DNA from 3 places in the Bradyrhizobium sp. NBAIM03 genome. Region 3 is predicted to be linked to each of the others. Evidence: predicted binding sites of a transcription regulator. Region 3 holds the regulator's gene; each other region holds the start of a gene.
The links. The regulator LexA, encoded in region 3, represses DNA repair genes until DNA is damaged. The targets are predictions, from matches to a motif close to TGTTCNNNNTGTGTTCNG.

Region 1 (4,825 bases), on a different contig from region 3:
GTTTCGGCAAGGGCCGCGAGGCCCCGAATTTCCGGCCGCGCGGCGCGCGCGAGGTGCGGCGCGCGGCCGTCGCCTTCCTGGAGATGAAGTCGCGCATCGAGCGCACGATGGAGCAGCGCACCGCGATGCTCGCCGGCGTCAGCCACGATCTGCGCACCATCCTGACCCGCTTCAAGCTCGAGCTGGCACTGATCGGAGACAGTCCCGAGCTCGAAGGCATGCGCAAGGACGTCGACGAAATGTCGATGATGCTGGAGGATTACCTTGCGTTCGCCCGCGGCGATTCCGGCGAGCAGTCGCAGCCGACCGACATGGCGCAGGCGCTCGAGGAGCTGCGCAGCGATGCCGAGCGTCACGGCCATACCGCGACCGTCGCCTTCAACGGCCTGCCCGTGGTGACGGTGAAGCCGGCTTCGTTCAAGCGCTGCCTCGCCAACCTCGTCACCAACGCAGCGCGCTACGGCAAGAACATCGCCATCACCGGCCAACGCGATCACCGTTATTTGACCGTCACCGTCGACGATGACGGCCCCGGCATTCCCGCCCACTTGCGCGAAGAGGTATTCAAGCCGTTCCTGCGGCTGGACAACGCCCGCAACCAGGACGAAGGCGGCACCGGCCTGGGGCTCGCGATTGCCCGCGACATCGCCCGCTCGCACGGCGGCGACATCACGCTCGGTGACAGCCCGATGGGAGGATTGAGGGCGAGCGTGCGGATACCGGTGTAGGTGGGGTCTTCCCTTCTCCCCTTGCGGGAGAAGGTGGCGCGAAGCGCCGGATGAGGGGTATCTCTCCGCGCGTCCAAGCCTCATTGAATTCGCGGAGAGAAACCCCTCACCCGTCTCGCCGCTTTGCGGCGATCCACCCTCTCCCACAAGGGGAGAGGGAAAGAGTACACCTACTTCGGCAGCAGCGCCTTCAGCTTGTCCATGTCGCGCGTGTTCATCTTGAAGCCGCCGGGCATGACGATGTCACCGGGCTTCTGATCCGGCTTGCAGGCCCCGAGCCACTTGGCTTGCAGCGTCGTCGTGCTATCGCGCCCCGCCGCACCAGCAACGCCGCCTTTGGCGTGTGAGGTCGTCTTCACCGTGTAGGCCGAGTTGAAGTCTCCGGTGATCTCGGCATGCGAGGTCGTGCTGACGCCGGCGACGCTGCACTCGGAATCGCTGACATAGCCGGTCGCGGTCTTCTTGATCTCCTGCTTGGCGCAGATCTGCTTGGCCATCGGGGAGACGTTGTTGCTCATCTCCTTGTCGACGGTCTCGTCGGTGCAGTGCTGCATGGTCATCTCGGGCATGGGCGAGCCCGATGTGACCAGCTTCATCTCCCAAAGACCGGCCTTGCGCAGCGGCAGTTCGTCGGCGCTGGCGCTGCCTGCCGACAACGCGAGGCAAAGCATCGAGCCGAGCAAAGCGAGTTTGCGCGTCATGAGGGAAGCTCCCGGCTGAGAGAGGTGCGGCGCCTACGACAGCGCCTCAGTACAGTGTGCGGATCGGCCGGTCGGCGGCGCCATAAGGCACCCAGCGGCACGAGAACGAGATGTAGCCGCCCTCATAGCCCTGCACGGCCAGGAATTTCGCCACCTTGCCGTAGCGGGCGCAATGATCGACCGCGACCTGGCGCGCATCGACCCGGGTCGCCATCGAATAGGCGATGATGCCGCCGGTGTCGTTGCCCTTGAACGGCGGCACGTAATCGGCGCGCGCCGACTGGCTCGCCATCATGCCTGAGACAACCAGGCTGGCAAGAAGGCCCGCGGCCGCAATGATTCGCATTCCCGTCACTCCAATTGGCTGGCGCCAGTTTACGGTGCCGCGACGCACGTGAAAAGAACCGAACCCCTGTTGGCCGCGACACTTGGTCAAGTCCTTGCGAAGTGTTGCCGCGCTGCACTTGACCTCCTCCAACCTTCGCGGCACCGTCCGGCCTTCGCAAGACCTTAGCTGCCCGGATTGATCATGCGCGCCCCCTTCGAGAAATCGCTCCGTTTCGCCGCCGTGCTCGGCCTCATGTTCGGAGCATTGTCACTCGGCGAGGCCAGGGCCGCCAATCCGCTGGAGCTGAATTTCTGGCTGAGCGGGCCGCGCTATGACGGCGCCGTCGCCCCTTGCGACTGGGCTCTGCCGAGGATCGTGCACGAATTCGCCGAAAAGGAATCCAAGTTCTGGAATTCTTCGTTGCAGATCACCGGCTTCTCCGCCGTTCGCGAAACCGCGTTCCGGCCCTGGCAGTCCGACAACATTCCGCGCCGCTATTGCACCGGCGAGGCCATGCTCAATGACGGCAAGCCGCGCAAGGTGCATTTCTCGATCATCGAGGATGGCGGCTTCGCCTCCTACGGCAACGGCGTCGAATGGTGCGTCGTCGGGGTGGATCGCAACTGGGCCTATAACCCGGCGTGCCGCGCCGCCAAGCCCTGATTCCAGCAGCGGCTGGCTGGGCTGATCAGCCGGCCGACGACAGCTCCAATTTTGTTCTTGAAATGTTCCCATCGCCTGCTAGGCTGTTTGTACAGTCTAGTTGAGGGGCGTCGCCATGTTTTACTCCAGATTGCGTTCGTTGTCCCGTTTGATGATCTCGCTCACTCTTGCTGCGGGGTTGGCTAGCCTCGCCGGCGGTGCGAAGGCACAGGACAAGCGGCAGAACGCCCCGGGCGAGTTCGATTTCTATGTGCTGGCGCTTTCATGGTCGCCCTCGTTCTGCGAGGAAGCCGCCGAACGCGGCGGCCGGTCCCAGATGCAATGCGGCGGACGGCCCTACGCCTTCGTGGTGCATGGGCTGTGGCCGCAATACGAGAACGGTTTTCCGGAATACTGCCAGCGCCCGGCGCCGCGGCTGAACCGCAACATCGTCTCCTCGATGCTCGATTTGATGCCGGCGCCGGGCCTGATCTTCAACGAATGGGACAAGCACGGCACCTGCTCCGGGCTGGAGGGCCGCGGCTATTTCGAGATGATCCGCAAGGCGCGCGCTGCGATCAAGATTCCGGCCGAATATCTCGATCTGGCGCAGGCCAAGACCGTCGCGCCAGCGGAGGTCGAGGAGGCCTTCATCAAGGCCAATCCGGGTCTCAGCAATGCCGCCGTCTCGGTCACCTGCAACCGGACACGGCTGTCCGAGGTCCGCATCTGCCTCAGCAAGGACCTGCAATTCCGCGCCTGCGACGAGATCGAGCGCCGCGCCTGCCGCCGCGACCAGGTGACGATGCCGCCGATCAGGGGCGGGTAGCTCAGTCATTGCGAGCGCAGCGAAGCAATCCAGAGTGCCTCCGCGGACGCATTTCTGGATTGCTTCGCTGCGCTCGCAATGACAGGGGTTAGGATCGCGCCAGACAACGTAGTCCTCTCCGCCATGAACTACCGCCACGCCTTCCACGCCGGCAGCTTCGCCGATGTCATCAAGCACATCGTGCTGGCGCGCATCCTCACTTATCTGCAGGACAAGCCGGCAGCGTTCCGCGTCATCGACACCCACGCCGGCGCCGGCCTCTACGATCTCGACAGCGACGAGGCGCGCCGCGGCGGCGAATGGCTGACCGGCATCGCGCGGCTGCTGCAGGCGCGCCTGTCCAACGAGAGCGCAGCGCTGACGAAGCCCTATCTCGACATCGTCCGCGCCTTCAATCCGAAGGGGGAGCTCAAGGCCTATCCGGGCTCGCCGTTGATCGCGCGCGGCCTGCTCAGGCCGCAGGACCGGCTCGTCGCCTGCGAGCTCGAGCCGAAGGCACGGAAAGCGCTGATCGATGCGCTGCGCCGCGACGAGCAGGCCCGCGTGGTCGACCTCGACGGCTGGGTGGCGCTGCCGGCCTTCGTGCCGCCGAAGGAGCGGCGTGGCCTCGTGCTGATCGATCCGCCGTTCGAGGCCAAGGACGAGTTCGAGCGGCTCGGCGAAGCCTTCTCGGCAGCGTTCGCGAAATGGCCGACCGGTATCTACGTAATCTGGTATCCCGCCAAGAACCGGCGCGCCACCGACACGCTGGCACAAACCGTCGCGCGGCTCGCAGCTGCAGCAAAGCCGCCCGGAAAATGCCTGCGCCTCGAATTCAGCGTCGCGCCGCAAGCCGACAGCGCCGCCCTCACCTCCACCGGTCTCTTGATCGTCAACCCGCCCTACACGCTGCACGGCGAGCTCAAGACCATTCTGCCGGAGCTGGAAATACCGCTCGGCCAGGGCGGTGCTGCCAGATTCCGGCTGGAGGTGCCCAAGCCTTAGCGCCAAGCATTGACGCCAAGCCGTAACACTCCGGCATTCTTGGGAAAAATATGCAGGACCGGTAGTCAATCTGCAAAGAACCGTATTATGCTATTTCCGTGACTGGCTTTACGTTCCGCTTCCGCGAATGGTTGCGGCGGAGTGAAGGCCCTAAGAAAGATCCCGCCGGACCGATCAGGTCCGTCCAAGGATGGCCAGCTCCCGGGCTCCGTAAGGCCCGGTCATGTCGCGACGTGAGTCTGCGTCGCGACGGAGGAGCAATGAGGGGGAGTTTCCCGATGGCCATGACGGGAACGGTCAAGTTCTTCAACGGCGAGCGCGGCTACGGCTTCATCAAGCCTGACGACGGCGGTCGCGATGTTTTCGTTCACATCACCGCTGTGGAGCGGGCGGGACTGAAGGACCTCGCCGAAGGACAGCGTATTACTTTCGAAGTCGAACCGGACAAGAAGGGGAAGGGACCGAAGGCGGTCAATCTGGTGATCCTCTCCTAGCAAGCCTGGCGAAAAAAAATCCCGGCCGCGAGCGGCCGGGAGGCTGGTCCGGTATTTTCTTCTTTGGATGTCAGAAGCGATAGTTCACGCCTGCGCGGACAACGTTGGCGCTATAGCCG
Region 2 (4,825 bases), on a different contig from region 3:
GGCAAGCCGCGCAGCGACGGAAAGGGCTCGATCTCGTTCCTGATCACCGGCGACGAGGAAGACGTCTCGATCAACGGCACCATCAAGCTGCTGAAATGGGTCGCCGAGCGCGGCGAGAAATTCGACCATTGCGTGCTCGGCGAGCCCTCCAACGTCGAGGCGCTCGGCGACACCATCAAGATCGGCCGGCGCGGCTCGCAATCCGGCACGCTCGTCGTCGACGGCGTGCAGGGCCACGTCGCCTATCCGCACCGCGCCTCCAATCCGGTGCCTGATATCTCGCGGCTGATCGTCGCGATCTCCGACGAGCCGCTCGACCATGGCAGCGCGCAATTCCAGGCGTCCAATCTCGAATTCGTCTCGGTCGACGTCGGCAACAAGGCCTTCAACGTCATCCCCGGCGAGGCCCGCGCAAGATTCAACATCCGCTACAACGACAACCACACCCAGGCGAGCTTGCGTGAATTGGTGGAGACGCGTCTCGCCAAAGCCTGCGGCAACCGCATCAAGGCCCGCATCGTGTGGGAGCCCTCCAACTCGAACGTGTTCGTGACCAAGCCGGGTCCGTTCACCGATCTCGCGGTCTCCGCGATCGAGGAGGTGACGGGACGCAAGCCCGAGCTGTCGACGTCAGGCGGCACGTCGGATGCGCGGTTTATTTCAAGCTATTGCCCCGTGATCGAGTTCGGCCTGGTCGGGCAGACCATGCACCAGGTCGACGAGCGCGTGCCGGTGGCGGATCTGGAGAGGCTGACGAAGGTGTATCGCGGGATTTTGGCGCGGTATTTTGCTTGAGGCAGTGTTGCCTCCACAAACACGACCGTCATCGCCCGGCTTGACCGGGCGATCCAGTATTCCAGAGACGGCAGTGATTGAGCCGAGAGGCCGCGGCGTACTGGATGCCCCGGTCAAGCCGGGGCATGACACCGAGGTTTGGCGAGAGCGTGCCCGCTCTCTGCGCCGCTCGCCTAATAATCCACCTTCATCAAATACAGCCCCTCGGGCGGGGCGACGATGCCGCAGGCGGCGCGGTTGCGGGCTTTGAGTGCGGCGGAGAGATCGTCGGCGGTCCAGCGGCCCTCGCCGACCCAGACCAGGGATCCCACCATCGAGCGCACCTGGCTGTGCAGGAACGAGCGCGCCGAGGTGATGACGTTGATCTCGCGGCCATCGCGGATCACGTCCAGCTGGTCGAGCGTCTTCTCCGGCGATTTGGCCTGGCACTCGGTGTCGCGAAAGGTGGTGAAATCGTGCTTGCCGAGCAGGCGCTGCGCCGCCGCGTGCATTGCGTCGGCATCGAGCTTGCGCGGCACGCGCCAGGCGTGGCCGACATCGAGCGCGAGATTGGCGCGAGTGTTGACGATGCGATAGCGGTAGTGGCGCTTGACCGCCGAGAAGCGCGCCTCGAAATCGTCGGGCACGATCTCGGCCTCGAGCACCGCGATCGGATGCGGGCGCAGATGCGCGTTGAGCCCGTCGCGAAAACGGCCCGGCGGAAACTGCTTGTCGACGTCGACATGGGCGACTTGGCCGCGTGCATGCACGCCGGCGTCGGTGCGGCCGGCACCGTGCACGCGCAGATCCGCCCCGGTCATCGCCTTCACGGCCGCCTCGAGCGCGCCCTGCACCGACGGCAGCGTGTCCTGCACCTGCCAGCCGAAGAACGGCGCGCCGTCATATTCGATGGTGAGCTTGTAGCGGGGCATCGTGTCCAGTTTCGTCGTCATTGCCCGCCTTGTGCGCTGTTGCGCACTGGGGCGGGCAACCCAGTACTCCGCAGCTTATCCGATTGACCGAGAAGCCTCGGCGTACTGGATACCCCGCCTTCGCGGGGTATGACAGTGTCAGGTGAATTTGGATCCCGCCTTTAACGGCACGCCGCGCAGGAAGTCCGCGGCCTGCATGCGGGCCTTGCCCTCGCGCTGCAGCTCGATGATGCGGATGGCACCGTCGCCGCAGGCGACGGTAAGCTGATCGTCGAGCACGTCGCCAGGCGCGCCGGCGCCTTGCGCCAATTCGCAGCGCAGGATTTTGACGCGGGCATCGTCAAGCTCGCTCCAGGCGCCGGGGAACGGCGAGAGGCCATGGACGTGGCGCAGCACTGCGCGCGCCGGCTTTGTCCAGTCGATCCGCGCCTCCGCCTTCTCGATCTTGGCGGCATAGGTGGCGCCGTCCTCGCTCTGCGCCTTGAGCTGGAGCCCGCCGCGTTCGAGCGCGGCCATCGCGCGCACCATCAGGTCGGCGCCAAGGCGGGACAGACGATCGTGCAGGTCGAGCGCGGTCATGTTGTCGGTGATCGTGATGCGCTCGGCCATGGCGACGTCGCCGGTATCGAGGCCGACATCCATCTTCATCACCATCACGCCGCTCTCGGCGTCACCTGCCATGATGGCGCGGTTGATCGGCGCAGCGCCGCGCCAGCGCGGCAACAGCGAGGCATGCAGATTGTAGCAGCCGAGTTTTGGCGCATCGAGGATCGCCTGCGGCAGGATCATGCCATAGGCGACGACGACGGCCGCGTCCGCATCGAAGGCGCGGAACTCCGCCAGCGCCTGCTCGGTCTTCAGCGTCTTCGGCGTCAGCACGGGAATGCCCAGCTTTCGCGCGGCCTCCTCGACCGGCGTCGGCTGCAATTGCAGGCCGCGCCGGCCGCCCGGCTTCGGCGCGCGGGTGTAGGCGGCCGCGATCTCGTGGCCATGCGCGACCAGCTCGAGCAGCGTCGGCACGGAGAAATCGGGCGTGCCCATGAAGATGAGGCGGAGGGGCATGTGACGAGACAATCCTTGAAACGAGCAAGGTACTCGTCATGGCCGGGCTTGTCCCGGCCATCCACGTTCGTCCTGCTCGCGGCGGCAAAGAACGTGGATGCCCGGGACAAGCCCGGGCATGACGGCGGAGGAATTATCACTCCGCCGCGCGCTTGGCGGCTTTCTCGAACTTCTTCATGACGCGGTCGCGCTTGAGCTTCGACAGATAGTCGACGAACAGCACGCCGTTGAGATGGTCGATCTCGTGCTGGATGCAGGTGGCGTAGAGGCCTTCGGCATCCTCCTCGTGCACCTTACCGTCGAGATCGGTGAAGCGCACGCGCACTTTCGCGGGACGCTCGACCTCCTCGTAATATTCGGGGATCGAGAGGCAGCCCTCCTCGTAGACCGACAGTTCCTCGGACGAGGCGATGATCTCTGGATTGATGAAGACGCGCGGCAGCGGCTTAGTCTCGCCGTTCTCGTCGCGCTTGGCGAGGTCCATGGTGATCAGGCGCAGCGGCTGCGCGACCTGGATTGCCGCCAGCCCGATGCCGGGCGCGTCGTACATGGTCTCGAACATGTCGTCGGCAAGCTTGCGGATCTCCGCCGTGACCTTCTCGATCGGCTTGGAGACCAGGCGCAGCTGCTTGTCGGGCAGGATGATGATTTCTCTGAGGGCCATGGCCGCGATTTAAGCCGCGCGCCGGATGCGGTCAATGCGGCCCGGAACCCGTTAACCCCTCGCTAACCATAAAACTTCACCTTTCATTAACCATGAAAATTAGGGGCCGGTTAACCCAGAATGTTCCCTCTTCGTTCGCGAGAGCGCAGCGAATCGGCTACAAGGCGGCATGAACGAGATCATTGTCATGCTGGGCGACTGGCCGGTGCGCATCGTCGATGCGCTGATCGGCTTCGGTGCGCTCGTCCTCATCCTGCTGGTTGTGATTGCGGTCGTGATCGCGCGCTCGGGGCGGCGTGGCGCGGAACTCGCCATGGCGAACGCGATCCGGGCCGACGAGCTCGAGGAGCGGCTCGCCCAGGTGCTGCACGCCCAGAGCGAGGCCTCGGGGCGGGTCGACGCCATGACCCAGGCGCTGGCGGGACGCCAGGCCGAGATGGCGCGCGCGGTCAACGAGCGGCTTGATTCGGTGACGCATCGGGTCGGCCAGTCCATGGAACATTCGACCCGCAACACCATGGAGAGCCTGCGCGCGCTGCATGAACGGCTCGGCATCATCGACAACGCGCACAAGAACCTCACCGACCTCACCACGCAGGTGACCACTCTGCGCGACGTGCTCGCCAACAAGCAGTCGCGCGGCGCGTTCGGCCAGGCGCGGATGGAGGCGATCGTCCAGGACGGTCTGCCCAAGGGCTCCTACGAGTTCCAGTTCACGCTCTCGACCGGCAAGCGGCCGGACTGCGTCGTGTTCCTGCCCGACCAGCGCCCGCTCTGCATCGACGCGAAGTTTCCGCTGGAGGCGATGACGGCGCTGCACGACGCCCGCACCGACGAGGAGCGGCGCGTTGCTACGCAGCGGCTGCGCGGCGACGTGATGAAGCATGTCAGCGACATCGCGGAAAAATACCTCGTCACCGGCGAGACCCAGGAGATGGCGCTGATGTTCGTGCCGTCGGAATCGGTCTATGCCGAGATCCATGACGGCTTCGACGACGTGATCCAGAAGGCCTATCGCGCCCGCGTCGTGCTGGTGTCGCCGTCGCTGCTGATGCTCGCGATCCAGGTGATGCAGCAGATCATGAAAGACGCGCGCATGCGCGACGCCGCAGACCAGATCCGCACCGAGGTGATCAAGCTCGGCGACGATTTGGGGCGCCTGCGCGACCGCGTGCTCAAGCTGCAAAAGCATTTTGCCGACGTGAACGAGGACGTCCGCCAGGTGCTGATCTCCGCCGACAAGATCGAAAAGCGCGCAGGGCGAATCGAGGAGCTCGATTTCAGCAAGAGCGATGCGCCGGAGGCGCCGCGCCTGATGGCGACGGGAGCGGCAGAGCTGTTTCCGCGCAAGCTCCAGGCGGGGGAGTGAGACTAGGGCACACTGTCGTGCCCC
Region 3 (4,825 bases):
TCGGCGCGAGCGCGCCGTGCTGGGCCGCGATCTCGCCGCCAACGACCAGCGCGAGGACTATCTGCGTGCGCGGCTGGAGGAGCGCGACGACGGCACGCGCGTCGCCCTTCCGGTCAGCCATCAGGACTCCTCCCTTCTTGCGAATCTCGCTGCGGCACAGGTACTTCTGGTGCGCGCACCGTTCGCGCCGAAGGCCGAGGCCGGCACGCCTTGCGAGGTGCTCCGGCTGCCCGTCTGAGCCGCCCAGCCACACGCATTCCGCGAGCTTGGCCGCGTTCACCATAAATTAAGCAGTTGCGGAACACATATCGAACATATAGTGTCCGTTCATGATTTGTTTCGAGGATGTAGCGGCTTAGTGCCGGCTTCATCGTGTCGGAATCGAACGACATCAACCGGGGGACTTTGGTCGAGATGTTGACGCGCAAACAATACGAGCTTCTGCGGTTCATCAGCGAACGTCTGAAGGAAAGCGGCGTGCCGCCGTCCTTCGACGAGATGAAGGATGCGCTCGACCTGCGCTCGAAGTCAGGCATCCATCGCCTGATCACTGCGCTCGAGGAGCGCGGCTTCATTCGCCGCCTGCCCAACCGCGCCCGTGCCATCGAGGTGATCAAGCTGCCCGAGCTCCAGGCCGCCGCCGGCAATCGCCGTGGCTTCACCCCGAGCGTGATCGAGGGCAATCTCGGCAAGGTGCGCGCGAGCTCCAGCCCGCCCGCGGACGAGGGCGAGCGCCCCGTCGCGGTGCCCGTGATGGGCCGCATCGCCGCCGGCACGCCGATCGAGGCGCTGCAGACCCGCAGCCATACCATCAGCGTGCCGCCGGACATGCTCGGCTCGGGCGAGCACTACGCGCTCGAAGTGCGCGGCGATTCGATGGTCGAGGCCGGCATCCTCGACGGCGACATGGCGCTGATCCAGCGCAACGAGACCGCAAATACCGGCGACATCGTGGTGGCATTGATCGACGACGAGGAGGCCACGCTCAAGCGCTTCCGCCGCCGCGGCGCCTCGATCGCGCTCGAGCCCGCCAATGCCGCCTACGAGGTCCGCATTCTTCCGCCGAACCGCGTGAAGATCCAGGGCAAGCTGATCGGGCTTTACCGGAAGTACTGATAACGGAAGTCTCAAGCGCCGCGCGCGCTGCGATCGGCATCGTCGATCCAGGATCGGAGCGGATACTTGCCCGCTCCGGCCGGTCTCTCGCGCCGGCTGTCCGGTCCATCTTCCCGCGCGACATTCCCCCGCGCAGGCGCGCAGCCATTTCTGCTTCGCCGGTAGAGTTGTGCCGGCAGTGCTGATAGCTCCGGCCGAATGCAAGGACGCGAGGTTTGTTCCTATCGAATCCGGGAAAGATAATGTGATCGCGCGCTGCGGACGCGAGCCGCAGATTTGCCCATAACCGAGCAGAGCGTTGTATGCTTCCACTCTGATAGAGGCCTGCGCCTCGAAAGAGACGCGGGTCGCTATCCCAGCATGAGGAGCACCCGATGTGTGACTACAGCCTGCATGCCGTCGCGACGCGCCCCGCCGAAGTCGGCGAGACGATCGTCACGACAACCTTCCGCGGCACCTCGACGCGCGGTTTCGCTTCCGAAGCCGATCCCTCCGTCGCGGTCTGTCTGCTGCCGGGGACGGAGCTCGCTTTCGCCGACAATGTCCGCTACGACAACCGCTGGATCTGGACGCGCACCGTGAACTCTCGCGTCGGCAAGTTCGGCAAGATCGACCCGCACATTCCCGATCGCCATCATGACGCGATCGAATTCCCCGACGGCAAATACGTGCTGGTGACGCAGCTCGTCGAAGGCCAGCGCGCGACCGTGCTGCAATTGCCGGTGACGCAGCCAGCCCCCGAGCGCGAGCACAAGCCGCAGATCGTCGCCGACACGCGGCCCACGATCACGCGCCTGCCGATCGGCTGACGCCCTTCGGCCGACAGGCCGAGCCCGGGATTGAAATTGCCGTCGCCGGCCGAGGCCGGCGAGCCCGGCAAGTTTGTGTTTCAGGACATTCGATCGGCGAGCCCACCGCCGCGCCTCGTCGTCGCACGAAGTTTGGGCCGTGCTGCCCGCATTTTGAACGTCCGCTCCGCAGCCAAATGACCGATGCTGTCGTGGTTTGAGGCGGCGGACACGCTCGATGAAGACCTTCATTCGCGTCGTTGAACTTTGGGTACCCGACCGGACGCGCAGGCGGCTGGAATTCGGCGGCGGCCTCTACGACGATGGGCTGTCCGCGTTCAAAGCCGTCAGCGAAGAGCTGCACTTCGGATATGACGAGGGACTTCCCGGCAAGGCCTGGGCCTGTGGCCACCCCGTCATCCTCACGAAATTCGCCAACTCCTATTTCAAGCGGACCGATCAGGCCGCTGCGGCCGGCCTCACCTGCGGCGTGGCGGTGCCGGTGTTCGCGGGCGAATTCCTGCAAGCCGTGCTGGTGCTGTTCTGTGGCGACGACGAGGCGCACGTCGGCGCGATCGAACTCTGGCACAACGATCCTGATCTCTCGCATGAGATGGGGCTCGTCGATGGCTATTACGGCACCGCGGACATGTTCGAATTCAACTCCCGCCACACCAGATTTCCGCGCGGCTTCGGCCTGCCCGGACGCACCTGGAAGGCGGGCCTGCCGCTGATCATCAAGGACTTGCACGACGCCAAGAGTTTCCTGCGCTGGGAGGACGCCGCCAAGGTCGGGATCAATCTCGGCGTCGGCGTGCCCTACCGAACCGGTACCGACCAGACCTGGGTTCTGACATTCCTCTCCGCGCAGGCAACGCCGATTGCACGACGCTTCGAGATCTGGGTCCCGAACGAGGACCGTTCGGCGCTGGTCTTTCGCGCCGGCGATTGCAGCGCGCAGACCGACCTCGCCGCACGCTATGCGGCGCAGTCCATCGCCAGGGGCGAAGGCAGCATTGGCGGCGCCTGGGCCGCCGGCATGCCCGCGCTCAACGACGATCTCACCCGTGACGGCTCGATCGCCGGCTCCGAAGCCTGCGCAGCCGGGCTGAGCCGAATGGTGGCCCTGCCGGTCATCGGCAACGGAAGGCTTGACGCCGTGCTGGCCTGGTATTTGTGATCCGCGTCAATCGTCGGCCTGCAAGTCGGCCTCCGATGGCGTTGCGTCCCGGTTGCGGGGCACGGCCGCCTTCGGCACGAGGCTGCCGTCGAAATCTCCCTCGCCGGCGCCGGCCGGCAGCCAGGGACGGCTTGCTCCCCTCGTCCTCACCGCCTGCACCGAAAAGCCCTCGCCGCGTCTCGTCAGAGCCAGTGCGCCCTGACTGGCAAGACCCGCCCGATCGACCACCATCGCCGCGCAATCGGGTGGCGCAGGCCGCGCCGTCACCACCAGCGCGGCGCGGCTGCAATCATCGGCCAGCGCGTCGATACGCGTCGCCAACGCGATCAGTCGTCCGTCCGCGAGCGGCGCCACGCAGCCGGTCTCGTCACACGACACCCCACTCGCCAACGAGGCGTTGCCGGCATCGCGCGGATCGGCATCGGCAGCCAACCACTCCTTCAGCAGGAAGCTGTCCTTGCTGGCGCGGATCACCTGCAAGCGCCCATCCCCGCCCCGGATCGCGACGCTCGCGCCATCCCCGGCAATCAGGATATCGGGCTGCCGCACCGACAGTCCCCAGAGGATCGCTGCCAGCAGCACCAGGGCGCCGGACCAGCGCAAGGGCGTGCGCAACAGGCCCATCACGATGAGCCCGAGGCTCGCTGCGATCAGCGGCGCGATCCCGAAGGCGGGAATGCGGCCGACGGCGCCCGGCAGGGCCGCCACCCAGCGCGCGACCAGGACCATCCACTCGATGCCGATCCCCATCAACCACCAGAACACGCCGTCGAGCCCGAAGGGCGCCGCGAGCAGCCCCAACAGCCCGGCCGGCATCACCAGCGCCGAGACCACCGGCATGGCGCCGAGATTGGCGAGCACGCCGTATGGGGTCACGCGATGGAAGTGGAAGGCGGCGTACGGCGTGGTCGCGAGCCCCGCGATCAGCGAGGCCAGGAACAGCATCGCGATCTCGCGGCCGCCCCACAACGCGATCCGCGCCGTCGCGGAATGATCGGGCGAGGCGAGCAGGTTCGGCATGCCGATCTGCACCAGCGCCACCAGCCCGAGCGTTGCCGCAAACGACATCTGGAAGCTTGGATGCACCAACGCCTCCGGCGCGACCGCAAGCACGATCAGCGCGGCAACCGCCAGCGTGCGGAAGGTGATGGCGCGGCGGTCGACCATCACTGCGATCAGCACCACCGCCGTCATGAAGAACGATCTTTGCGTCGCAACCTCCGCGCCCGACAGCAACAGGTAGAACGCGGCCGCGACCAGCGCCGCGGCGGCCGACCATTTCTTGATGGCAGAGCCGGCCGCCAGCCCCGGGATCAAGGCCAGCAGCGCGCGCACCGCGAAGAAGACGACGCCGGCGACAACCGCCATGTGATAGCCGGAGATCGACAGCACATGGCCGAGTCCCGAGACGAACATGGCATCGTTCACGGGCGCGGTGATCGCATCGCGCCGCCCCGTGAGCAGCGCCGTCGCAATCGCGCGGTTATCGCCTTCGAGCGTTGCGCGGATGCGCGCATCGATCGCATCGCGCAGGCCCTGCATGAAGGCCGCGTAGCGCAGCCGCAGGCCGCCAGCATCCGGCGGCGTGGACGCCGTGATCGCGCCCATCACGAAGCCGGAGGCGCCGATGCCCTGGAAGAACATGTCGCGCGAGAAATCATAGCTGCCGGGGCGCACCGGCGAGATCGGCGGGAGCAGCCGCGCCTTCAGCTGCACGAAGCTGCCAACCTCAGGCGCCGTG

Region 1: the regulator LexA is predicted to act here: its motif matches at 2,473-2,490, upstream of I6F21_RS31215 (ribonuclease T2).
Region 2: the regulator LexA is predicted to act here: its motif matches at 3,554-3,571, upstream of rmuC (DNA recombination protein RmuC).

Annotation. Positions count from the first base shown of each region.
Region 1 is NZ_JADYVS010000029.1:25,147-29,971, forward strand. It holds gene I6F21_RS31195 (ATP-binding protein) at 1-728, shown strand, start outside; gene I6F21_RS31200 (DUF3617 family protein) at 899-1,429, opposite strand; gene I6F21_RS31205 (hypothetical protein) at 1,476-1,775, opposite strand; gene I6F21_RS31210 (hypothetical protein) at 1,959-2,420, shown strand; gene I6F21_RS31215 (ribonuclease T2) at 2,536-3,228, shown strand; gene rlmJ (23S rRNA (adenine(2030)-N(6))-methyltransferase RlmJ) at 3,352-4,212, shown strand; gene I6F21_RS31225 (cold-shock protein) at 4,491-4,706, shown strand; gene I6F21_RS31230 (outer membrane protein) at 4,777-4,825, opposite strand, start outside.
Region 2 is NZ_JADYVS010000015.1:33,094-37,918, reverse strand. It holds gene dapE (succinyl-diaminopimelate desuccinylase) at 1-795, shown strand, start outside; gene truA (tRNA pseudouridine(38-40) synthase TruA) at 969-1,706, opposite strand; gene fmt (methionyl-tRNA formyltransferase) at 1,845-2,768, opposite strand; gene def (peptide deformylase) at 2,905-3,432, opposite strand; gene rmuC (DNA recombination protein RmuC) at 3,602-4,801, shown strand.
Region 3 is NZ_JADYVS010000010.1:203,261-208,085, reverse strand. It holds gene glp (gephyrin-like molybdotransferase Glp) at 1-238, shown strand, start outside; gene lexA (transcriptional repressor LexA) at 415-1,116, shown strand; gene I6F21_RS17850 (hypothetical protein) at 1,491-1,925, shown strand; gene I6F21_RS17845 (GAF domain-containing protein) at 2,143-3,084, shown strand; gene I6F21_RS17840 (ComEC/Rec2 family competence protein) at 3,091-4,825, opposite strand, start outside.